4 regions of the Angustibacter peucedani genome follow, and region 4 is predicted to be linked to each of the others. Evidence: predicted binding sites of a transcription regulator. Region 4 holds the regulator's gene; each other region holds the start of a gene.
The links. The regulator HrcA, encoded in region 4, represses chaperone genes, less so after heat shock. The targets are predictions, from matches to a motif close to GNTNGCACTCGGNNNNNCCGAGTGCNANC.
Positions count from the first base shown of each region.

Region 1 (2,194 bases), on a different contig from region 4:
GCCGTGATCGACCAGGCCAAGGGGATCCTCATGGCCCAGCACCGGTGCGACGCCGACTCGGCGTTCGCCATCCTGGTGCGCCGGTCCCAGGACGAGAACGTCAAGCTGCGCACGGTCGCGACCTCGCTCGTCCGCTCCGTGCGCGACCCGGTCGAGGACCGCGACGACGACGAGGACCTCGAGCCCTCGCCGCGCTGACGCCTGCCTAGGCTGGGCGGCATGACCGGTCCGCAGATCGTGGCGCTCGTCGTGTCACCGGGCCACAACTACTGGTTCCACTCCAGGGACCCGGCGGACGGCGTCGGCCCGTACCCGACGTCGTACCCGGACTCCGTCGAGGTCGTCGCCGACCAGGGCATCCGCGGCGACCGCTTCTTCGGCCGGGTCGGCAACCTCGCGTCCGCAGTCTCGTTCGTCGCGGCCGAGTCGCTGGAGCAGGTCGAGGACGAGCTCGGCCTCGACCGCGGGAGCCTCGACCCCCGCACCACCCGGCGCAACGTGGTGACGCGCGGCATCGACCTCAACGCCTTGCGGCACAGCACCTTCACGCTGACCGGCCGTGACGGCGACGTCACCTTCCGGGCCGCGGGCGAGACCTCGCCGTGCGCCTGGATGGACGACCGGCTCGCTCCCGGCGCGCGCGACGCCCTGCGCGGCCGCGGCGGCCTGCGCGCGCTGCCGACGACGTCCGGCGTGCTGAGCGTCGGCCCGGTCGGCCTGGTCACGGACGTCGACCACGACCCCTCACGGGCGGGCGACCGGGTTCGACGGCGCCAACGCCTCCCGTAGCCCCGCACACCTGTCCCGTTCTGGGACTAGCACTCTGGCGGCAAGAGTGCTAAAACACTGCTGTCGCGTGCTGGACGGCGTGACCGTCACCGCACCCGCCTCGCGCGCGACGTGCGAGCCAGGGGGCTCGCACCTCCGTCCCGCCCCGAGGAGGTGGTACCGATGGTGACGCGGTTCGACCCGTTCCGTGACCTCGACGACATGGCCTCGCGCCTGCTCGACCACGCCAGCGGCATGAGCCAGGCGATGCGCGCCATGCCGATGGACCTGTTCCGGTCCGGCGACCACTACGTCCTGCTGTGCGACCTGCCCGGCGTCGACCCCGGATCGGTGGACGTCGGGGTCGACGGCCGGGTGCTGACGATCAGGGCCGAGCGGTCCCATCGCGGCGAGGACGTCGAGTGGCTGACCCAGGAGCGGCCCTCCGGCACCTTCGTGCGCCAGCTGACGCTCGGCGCGGGGCTGGCGCTGGACCGCATCGAGGCGACCTACACCGACGGCGTCCTCGCCCTGACGCTGCCCGTCGCCGAGGACGCCAAGCCGCGGCGCATCGAAGTCTCGCACGGCACCAGCCAGACCGCGATCGGCACGCAGGGGTCCGGTACCGCGGACGCCGAGCTCGCCGGCTCCTCCGGCTGAGCCGCGCCGCCCCGCCGCGGTGGCCGGCCGGTCATGGCCGGCCGGCCGCCCGACGGGCGCGCAGGCGCAGCAGCACGACGACCGCGGTCAGCACGGCGAGCAGCGAGTAGACGACCGCCGCGAACGGGCTGGCGACCAGCGCCGTCGGGTCGCCCTGGCTGATGGCGAGGGTGCGGCGCAGCTGCTCCTCGGCGATCGGGCCGAGGATCAGCCCGATGATCGCCGGGGCGATCGGGTAGCCGAAGCGCCGCATCACGTAGCCCACCACGCCGATCGCGAGCAGCAGCACCAGGTCGGCGCGCAGCCCGTTGATCGCGTAGGCACCCAGCGCCGCGAACAGCAGGATGCCGGCGTACAGGTACGGCCGCGGGATGCGCAGCACCCGCACCCACAACCCCACCAGCGGCAGGTTCAGCACCAGCAGCAGCACGTTGCCGACGTACAGGCTCGCGATGAGCGCCCAGACCAGGGCGCCCTCGTCCTCGAACAGCAGCGGCCCGGGCCGGATGCCGTAGCCCTGGAAGGCCGCGATGAGCACCGCGGCGGTGGCGGACGTCGGCAGGCCGAGCGTCAGCAAGGGCACCAGAACCCCTGCGGCAGAAGCGTTGTTGGCGGCCTCCGGCCCGGCAACGCCCTCGATGGCGCCCTTGCCGAACTCCTCGGGGTGCTTGGTCAGCTTCTTCTCGATCGCGTACGACAGGAAGGTCGGCACCTCGGCCCCGCCGGCCGGCATCGCGCCGATCGGGAAGCCGAGCGCGGTGCCGCG
Region 1 covers NZ_BAAGXY010000003.1:29,223-31,416, reverse strand. The annotation lists gene ACYVJ4_RS01225 (ANTAR domain-containing protein) at 1-198, shown strand, start outside; gene ACYVJ4_RS01220 (MOSC domain-containing protein) at 220-789, shown strand; gene ACYVJ4_RS01215 (Hsp20/alpha crystallin family protein) at 952-1,428, shown strand; gene ACYVJ4_RS01210 (tripartite tricarboxylate transporter permease) at 1,460-2,194, opposite strand, start outside.
Region 1: a site for HrcA is predicted at 815-843, ahead of ACYVJ4_RS01215 (Hsp20/alpha crystallin family protein). Genes of this name have one in related genera too.

Region 2 (2,194 bases), on a different contig from region 4:
CGCGGCGCGTAGCGCACGAGGCCGCGCGCGATGCCCTCGCGCACCCGGCGCTCGAACGGCGCGACCACCCCCGGGCCGGTGCCCCACGTGATGTGGAAGCGCGGCACCGAGTTGCCCGGCCCGTCGGCGAGGTACCCGCCGCGCTCGGCCCACCCGACCACCGGGAAGAAGCGCAGCCCCTGCTCGTGCAGCCAGGCGCGCTTCTCGGTGGCGGCCCACTCGACGTACGCGCGGGCCCAGCGCCGCGGCCAGCGGTCCTCGCGCTCGCGGTCGAAGCCGGCGGTGCCGAGCCAGTCCTGCCAGGCGAGGTCCAGCGAGTCCTTGATGCCCATGCGGCGCTGCTCGGGGCTGTCGACCAGGAACAGGCCGCCGAACGACCAGAACGCCTGGCCGCCCAGGGACCCCTCGGGTTCCTGGTCGACGAGCACGACCCGTCGTCCGGCGTCCACCAGCTCGGCGGTGGCGACCAGCCCGGCCAGCCCGGCCCCGACCACGACGACGTCAGCGTCCATGCGCCGCATCGTGCCAGGTCAGGGCTGGGTCGTGCCGGGGGCTCAGCCCGCGATCCGCACCGTGTCGTCGGCGTACGCCACGTGCTCGTCGCGCGGGTCGAGCGCGGCGGCCAGCCGCAGCCACTGCCGGGCCTCGTCGCGCCGGCCCATCCGGGTCAGCGTGCGGCCGAGCAGGTGCGCGGCCTCGGCGTCCGACGGGTCGGCCTCGACCAGCCGGGCGGTGATGTCGCGGGCGCGGCCCAGCGCGGCGAAGCGGTAGCACGCGAGCGCGAGCAGCCGCTGGGCCGCCGGGCTGGCCAGGTCGTCGGCGTCCATGCGCTCGAGCGTGCTGACGGCGTGCCGCGGGTGACCGTCCTGCAGGGACTGCTCGGCCAGCCGGAAGAGCTCGTAGCCGGTGTTGGTCGTCATCGGTGCCCTCCTCGGGGCCGGTGCGGCCGGGGTGGCCGCGGTCGAGCGGTCAACGCCGTCGTCCGGTGCGGCATTCCGTGCGGAATCGGCACGTCGACGGCGGCGTTGCACGACCCGTACACTTGGCACTCGTTCGCCCGGAGTGCCAACCAGAGCCGAGACCGGGTCGCCGTACCTGTGGAGGGGCCCAGATGCCGACGTACGACTACGCCTGCACCCACTGCGACCACGCCTTCGAGGTGTTCCAGGCGTTCACGGACGACGCGCTCACCGAGTGCCCCGAGTGCGGGGGCCGCCTGCGCAAGGTCTTCGGATCGGTGGGGGTGGTCTTCAAGGGTTCGGGCTTCTACCGCACCGACTCGCGCGGCACCTCGTCGTCGGTGCCGGCCGGCAAGGCCGACGGCTCGTCCGGCAGCAAGGGCGAGAGCGGGTCCGCCGGCAAGAGCGACAGCTCGTCGACCTCGAGCTCGTCCGGCTCGTCGTCCAGCTCGTCCGGCTCGTCGTCCAGCGGCGGCTCGTCCACCGGCGGGTCGACCTCCGCGGCCTGAGCCCGTCGCCGTCGTCCACCGGTGGACGACGGCTCCCCCGCCGTCCACAGGGCGGCCGCACCCGTCGTCCGGACGTCGTCCGCCGCACCTAGTCTGCGGGGCATGAGCGATCCCACCGCCCCCGTCGGCGTCATCGGCGGCTCCGGCTTCTACGCCTTCCTCGACGACACCCGCGAGGTCGAGGTCGACACGCCGTTCGGCCCGCCGAGCGACCCGCTGACGCTCGGCGAGGTGGGCGGCCGGCCGGTGGCGTTCGTGCCGCGGCACGGGCGCGACCACCGCTTCCCGCCGCACCGGGTCAACTACCGAGCCAACCTGTGGGCCCTGCGGTCGGTGGGCGTGCGGCAGGTGCTGGCCCCCTGCGCCGTCGGCTCGTTGCGCGCCGACCAGGGGCCGGGGACGCTCGTGCTGCCCGACCAGGTGGTCGACCGCACGTGGGGTCGCGAGCACACGGTCTACGGCGACGAGGGCCCGGTCGTGCACGTCTCGCTCGCCGACCCGTACTGCCCGCGCGGACGTCGGGTGGTGGCCGACGTCGGCGCCGCGGCGGGCGAGGCGGTGGTCGACGGCGGCACGCTGGTGGTCATCAACGGGCCGCGCTTCTCGACACGGGCCGAGTCGCAGTGGCACGCGGCCGCCGGCTGGTCGGTCGTCGGCATGACGGGGATGCCCGAGGCGTCGATCGCCCGCGAGCTCGCCCTGTGCTTCACCTCGATCGCCCTCGTC
Region 2 covers NZ_BAAGXY010000116.1:14,368-16,561, forward strand. The annotation lists gene ACYVJ4_RS16875 (FAD-binding dehydrogenase) at 1-512, opposite strand, end outside; gene ACYVJ4_RS16880 (tetratricopeptide repeat protein) at 555-920, opposite strand; gene ACYVJ4_RS16885 (FmdB family zinc ribbon protein) at 1,112-1,468, shown strand; gene ACYVJ4_RS16890 (S-methyl-5'-thioadenosine phosphorylase) at 1,571-2,194, shown strand, end outside.
Region 2: a site for HrcA is predicted at 1,042-1,070, ahead of ACYVJ4_RS16885 (FmdB family zinc ribbon protein). Genes of this name have one in related genera too.

Region 3 (2,194 bases), on a different contig from region 4:
CACGCGCACGACCAAGCCGTCGTCGTCCAGCACCGCGACCTCGACGCCGACCGCCACCGCCGACCGCACGCAGAGCGTGGCCGTGCTCAACAGCACCGGCCGCTCGGGGCTGGCGGCCGGAGCGGCCGACACGCTGCGCGGCAAGGGCTGGACGATCCGGGCCACCGGCAACGCCGCCGGCGACGGCGTGACGACGGTCTACTACGGCAGCAGCTCGCTGAAGGCGACCGCGCAGGCGGTGGCCGACGACCTGGGCGCTCCGGCCGAGCTGACCCGGTCGACGCTGTACGGCGGCAGCCGGGTCACGGTCGTGCTGGGGACCGACTACCCGGGCTGACCGGCCCGTCGCCCGCGGCCGGGTCGTCGGCGTGCAGGTAGCCGCCGTCGACGAAGCCGGCGCGGCGCTCGAAGACGTTGTTCATCGACGGGTTGCCGACCGTGGCGAGCGACCACAGGCTGGCTGCGCCGTAGGCCGCCGGGAAGCCGAGCAGGCCCAGCCAGCAGGCCCACTGGCCCGTGTGCCGGGCCTCGTGCACGAGCAGCCGCGGACGGCGGGCCAGCGCCGCGTCGTCCAGCCGCAGCAGGACGACGTCGCCGATCGTCACCGCGGGCGCGCGCGGGGCGGGGAAGCGGGCCGCGTAGCCCGTGGCCACCCAGGTGCCGCGCGCCCCGGGGCGCAGCGTGGCGTGCCCGAGCCGGGCCAGCACCAGGCCGGCGGGCGTGGCGAGGAACAGCACGTTGACGACCCGGCGCACCCAGTCCCGCGGACGCAGCCGCTGCGGCTCGTTCACGAGCCCGATGATGGCATTTGCACTCGCGGGGGTCGAGTGCTAATCATTGACCTGGCACTCGCAGCACGTGAGTGCTACCAGACGTCGACCGAACGGTGAGGTCGTCGGCCGTCGCGTGACCAGAGCGCGGCGCCGGCCTCCGTCCGTCGCGGGCACCGCCGGTCACCACCACCCGATCACGGGAGGAACCCGACAGCATGGCCAAGATCATCGCCTTCGACGAGGAGGCCCGCCGCGGGCTCGAGCGGGGCATGAACGCCCTCGCCGACGCCGTCCGGGTCACGCTCGGCCCGAAGGGTCGCAACGTCGTCCTGGAGAAGAAGTGGGGCGCCCCCACGATCACCAACGACGGTGTCAGCATCGCCAAGGAGATCGAGCTCGACGACCCCTACGAGAAGATCGGCGCCGAGCTGGTCAAGGAGGTCGCCAAGAAGACGGACGACGTCGCCGGCGACGGCACGACGACCGCCACCGTGCTGGCCCAGGCGATGGTCCGCGAGGGCCTGCGCAACGTGGCCGCCGGCGCCAACCCGATGGCCCTCAAGCGCGGCATCGAGCAGGCCGTCGAGGCCGTGTCCGACCAGCTGCTGGCCTCGGCCCGCGAGGTCGAGACCAAGGAGCAGATCGCCGCGACCGCCGGCATCTCCGCCGGCGACCCGTCGATCGGCGAGCTCATCGCCGAGGCGATGGACAAGGTCGGCAAGGAAGGCGTCATCACCGTCGAGGAGTCGAACACCTTCGGGCTCGAGCTCGAGCTCACCGAGGGCATGCGCTTCGACAAGGGCTACATCTCGGCGTACTTCGTCACCGACACCGAGCGCATGGAGACCGAGCTCGAGGACCCCTACATCCTCGTCGCGAACTCCAAGATCTCGACCGTCAAGGACCTGCTCCCGCTGCTCGAGAAGGTCATGCAGTCGGGCAAGCCGCTGGTCATCATCGCCGAGGACGTCGACGGCGAGGCGCTCTCGACGCTGATCGTCAACAAGATCCGCGGCACGTTCAAGTCGGTCGCCGTCAAGGCCCCCGGCTTCGGCGACCGCCGCAAGGCGATGCTCGGCGACATCTCGATCCTCACCGGTGGTCAGGTCATCAGCGAGGAGGTCGGCCTCAAGCTCGAGAACACCGGCCTCGACATGCTGGGCCGCGCCCGCAAGGTGGTCATCACCAAGGACGAGACCACGATCGTCGAGGGTGCGGGTGACGCCGAGGCGATCGCCGGCCGGGTCAACCAGATCCGCGCCGAGATCGAGAAGTCGGACTCCGACTACGACCGCGAGAAGCTGCAGGAGCGGCTCGCCAAGCTGGCCGGCGGCGTGGCCGTCATCAAGGCCGGCGCGGCGACCGAGGTCGAGCTCAAGGAGCGCAAGCACCGCATCGAGGACGCGGTGCGCAACGCGAAG
Region 3 covers NZ_BAAGXY010000146.1:14,212-16,405, forward strand. The annotation lists gene ACYVJ4_RS17975 (LytR C-terminal domain-containing protein) at 1-337, shown strand, start outside; gene ACYVJ4_RS17980 (hypothetical protein) at 303-791, opposite strand; gene groL (chaperonin GroEL) at 989-2,194, shown strand, end outside.
Region 3: a site for HrcA is predicted at 842-870, ahead of groL (chaperonin GroEL). Genes of this name have one in related genera too.

Region 4 (2,194 bases):
CCGCGGTCATGGGCAGCTCGACGGTGGCGTGCAGGTCGTCGCCGCGGCGCACGAACGTCGAGTGGTTGGCCACCGCGATCTCGACGTAGAGGTCGCCCGCCGGGCCGTTGCCGGCGCCGACCTCGCCCTCGCCGGCGAGCTGGATGCGCGTTCCGGTGTCGACGCCCGCCGGCACCCGGATCGTCATCGAGCGGCGCGAGCGCACCCGCCCCTCGCCCGAGCACTGCACGCAGGGGTGGGCGATGACCGTGCCGTAGCCCTGGCAGGTGGCGCACGGACGGGAGGTCATGACGTTGCCCATGAACGAGCGCTGCACGTGCTGCACCTGGCCGCGGCCGCCGCACACGTCGCAGGTGCGGGTGCCGGTGCCGGGCTGCGCGCCCTCGCCGTGGCAGGTCGGGCAGCCGACCGCGGTGTCGACCGAGATCTCCTTCTCGGTGCCGAACACCGCGTCGCGCAGGTCGATCTGCACCCGGATCAGCGCGTCCTGGCCGCGACGCTGGCGCGAGCGCGGGCCGCTCTGCGCGCCGCCCTGGCCGCCGAAGAACGCGTCCATGATGTCGGTGAACGAGAAGCCCTGGCCGTAGCCGCCGGCCGCGCCGCCGAACGCGTCGCCGCCGCGGTCGTACGCAGCCCGCTTGCCCGGGTCGCTCAGCACGTCGTAGGCCGCGCTGACCGACTTGAACCGGTCCTCGGCCTCGGCTCCGGGGTTGACGTCGGGGTGCAGCTGGCGGGCCAGCTTGCGGTAGGCCTTCTTGATCTCCTCGGGCGTCGCGTCACGGGCGACGCCCAGGGTCTCGTAGTGGTCGCTCAACGGTCCTTCTCTTCACACGGTCGGGAGGCGGGCGGCGCGGGCGCCGCCCCGGCGGGTGGGTCGGGCGGCTTACCCGTCCAGCACCCGCGAGACGTAGCGGGCCACGGCGCGGACCGTGGCCATCGTGGTCGGGTAGTCCATGCGGGTCGGGCCGAGCACGCCGAGGCTGGCGACGACGTCCCGGTTGCCGCCGTAGCCGCTGGTGACGACGGACGTCGAGCGCAGGCCCTCGTGGGCCAGCTCGCTGCCGATGCGCACGGCGACGGCGGACGGGTCGGACGACAGCTCGCCCAGCAGCCGCATCAGCACGACGTGCTCCTCGAGCGCGTCGAGCACCGGCCCGATGCTCTCGGGGAAGTCCTGGCCGAACCGGGCCAGGTTGGCGGCGCCGGCCAGCACCACGCGCTCCTCGCGCTCCTCGACCAGCGCGTCGTCGAGGGCCCGCACCACCGAGCGGGCCAGGTCGCGGTCCTCGGGCGGCAGGTCGTCGGGCAGCGACTGCAGCCGGCTGGCGGCGTCGGTGAGCAGGCGGCCGGCCGACTCGGCGTTGATGCGGGCGCGCAGCTCGCCGAGCACGGCGTCGTCGAGCACCTGCGAGGTCTCGAGCACGCGCTGCTCGACCCGCCCGGTGCCGGCGATCAGCACGACGAGCAACCGCTGGTCGCCCAGCGGCACGAGCTCGACGTGACGCACGGTCGAGCGGGTGAGCGAGGGGTACTGCACGACGGCGACCTGCCGGGTCAGCTGCGCCAGCAGCCGCACGGTGCGGTCGACCACGTCGTCCAGGTCGACGGCGCCGGAGAGGAACCCCGCGATCGCCGCGCGCTCGGCGGGCGACATGGGCTTGACCTCGGTGAGCCGGTCGACGAACAGCCGGTAGCCGGCCTCGGTGGGCACGCGACCGGCGCTGGTGTGCGGCTGGGCGATCAGCCCGTCGTCCTCGAGCGCGGCCATGTCGTTGCGGATCGTCGCGCTCGAGACGCCGAGCTGGTGGCGCTCGACCAGGGCCTTGGAGCCGACCGGCTCGCGGGTCTGGACGTAGTCCTCGACGATCGCGCGCAGGACGGCGAGCCGGCGCTCGTCGCTCATCGGCCACCTCCTCGCCCGTCGGTCTGGCACTCTGCTGCGTCGAGTGCCAAGTCTACGACGTCCGCGCCGGACGTGCCGGGAGCCGCCGGTCCAGGGCCAGCGCGGCCGCGGCGAGCAGCAGGAGCAGCACGGTCACGCCGAGGCAGTTGACCAGCACCCGGGCGTACCCCAGGTCGTCGACGTCGACGAACGGGTACGGGTACTCGTGCACCGCCGCTCCGCGGACCAGCGTGTAGCCGAGCCAGAGCAGCGGGAAGAGCAACGACCACGCCACCGTCCGGACGTCGACGC
Region 4 covers NZ_BAAGXY010000039.1:32,538-34,731, reverse strand. The annotation lists gene dnaJ (molecular chaperone DnaJ) at 1-814, opposite strand, end outside; gene hrcA (heat-inducible transcriptional repressor HrcA) at 884-1,903, opposite strand; gene ACYVJ4_RS08730 (Pr6Pr family membrane protein) at 1,956-2,194, opposite strand, start outside.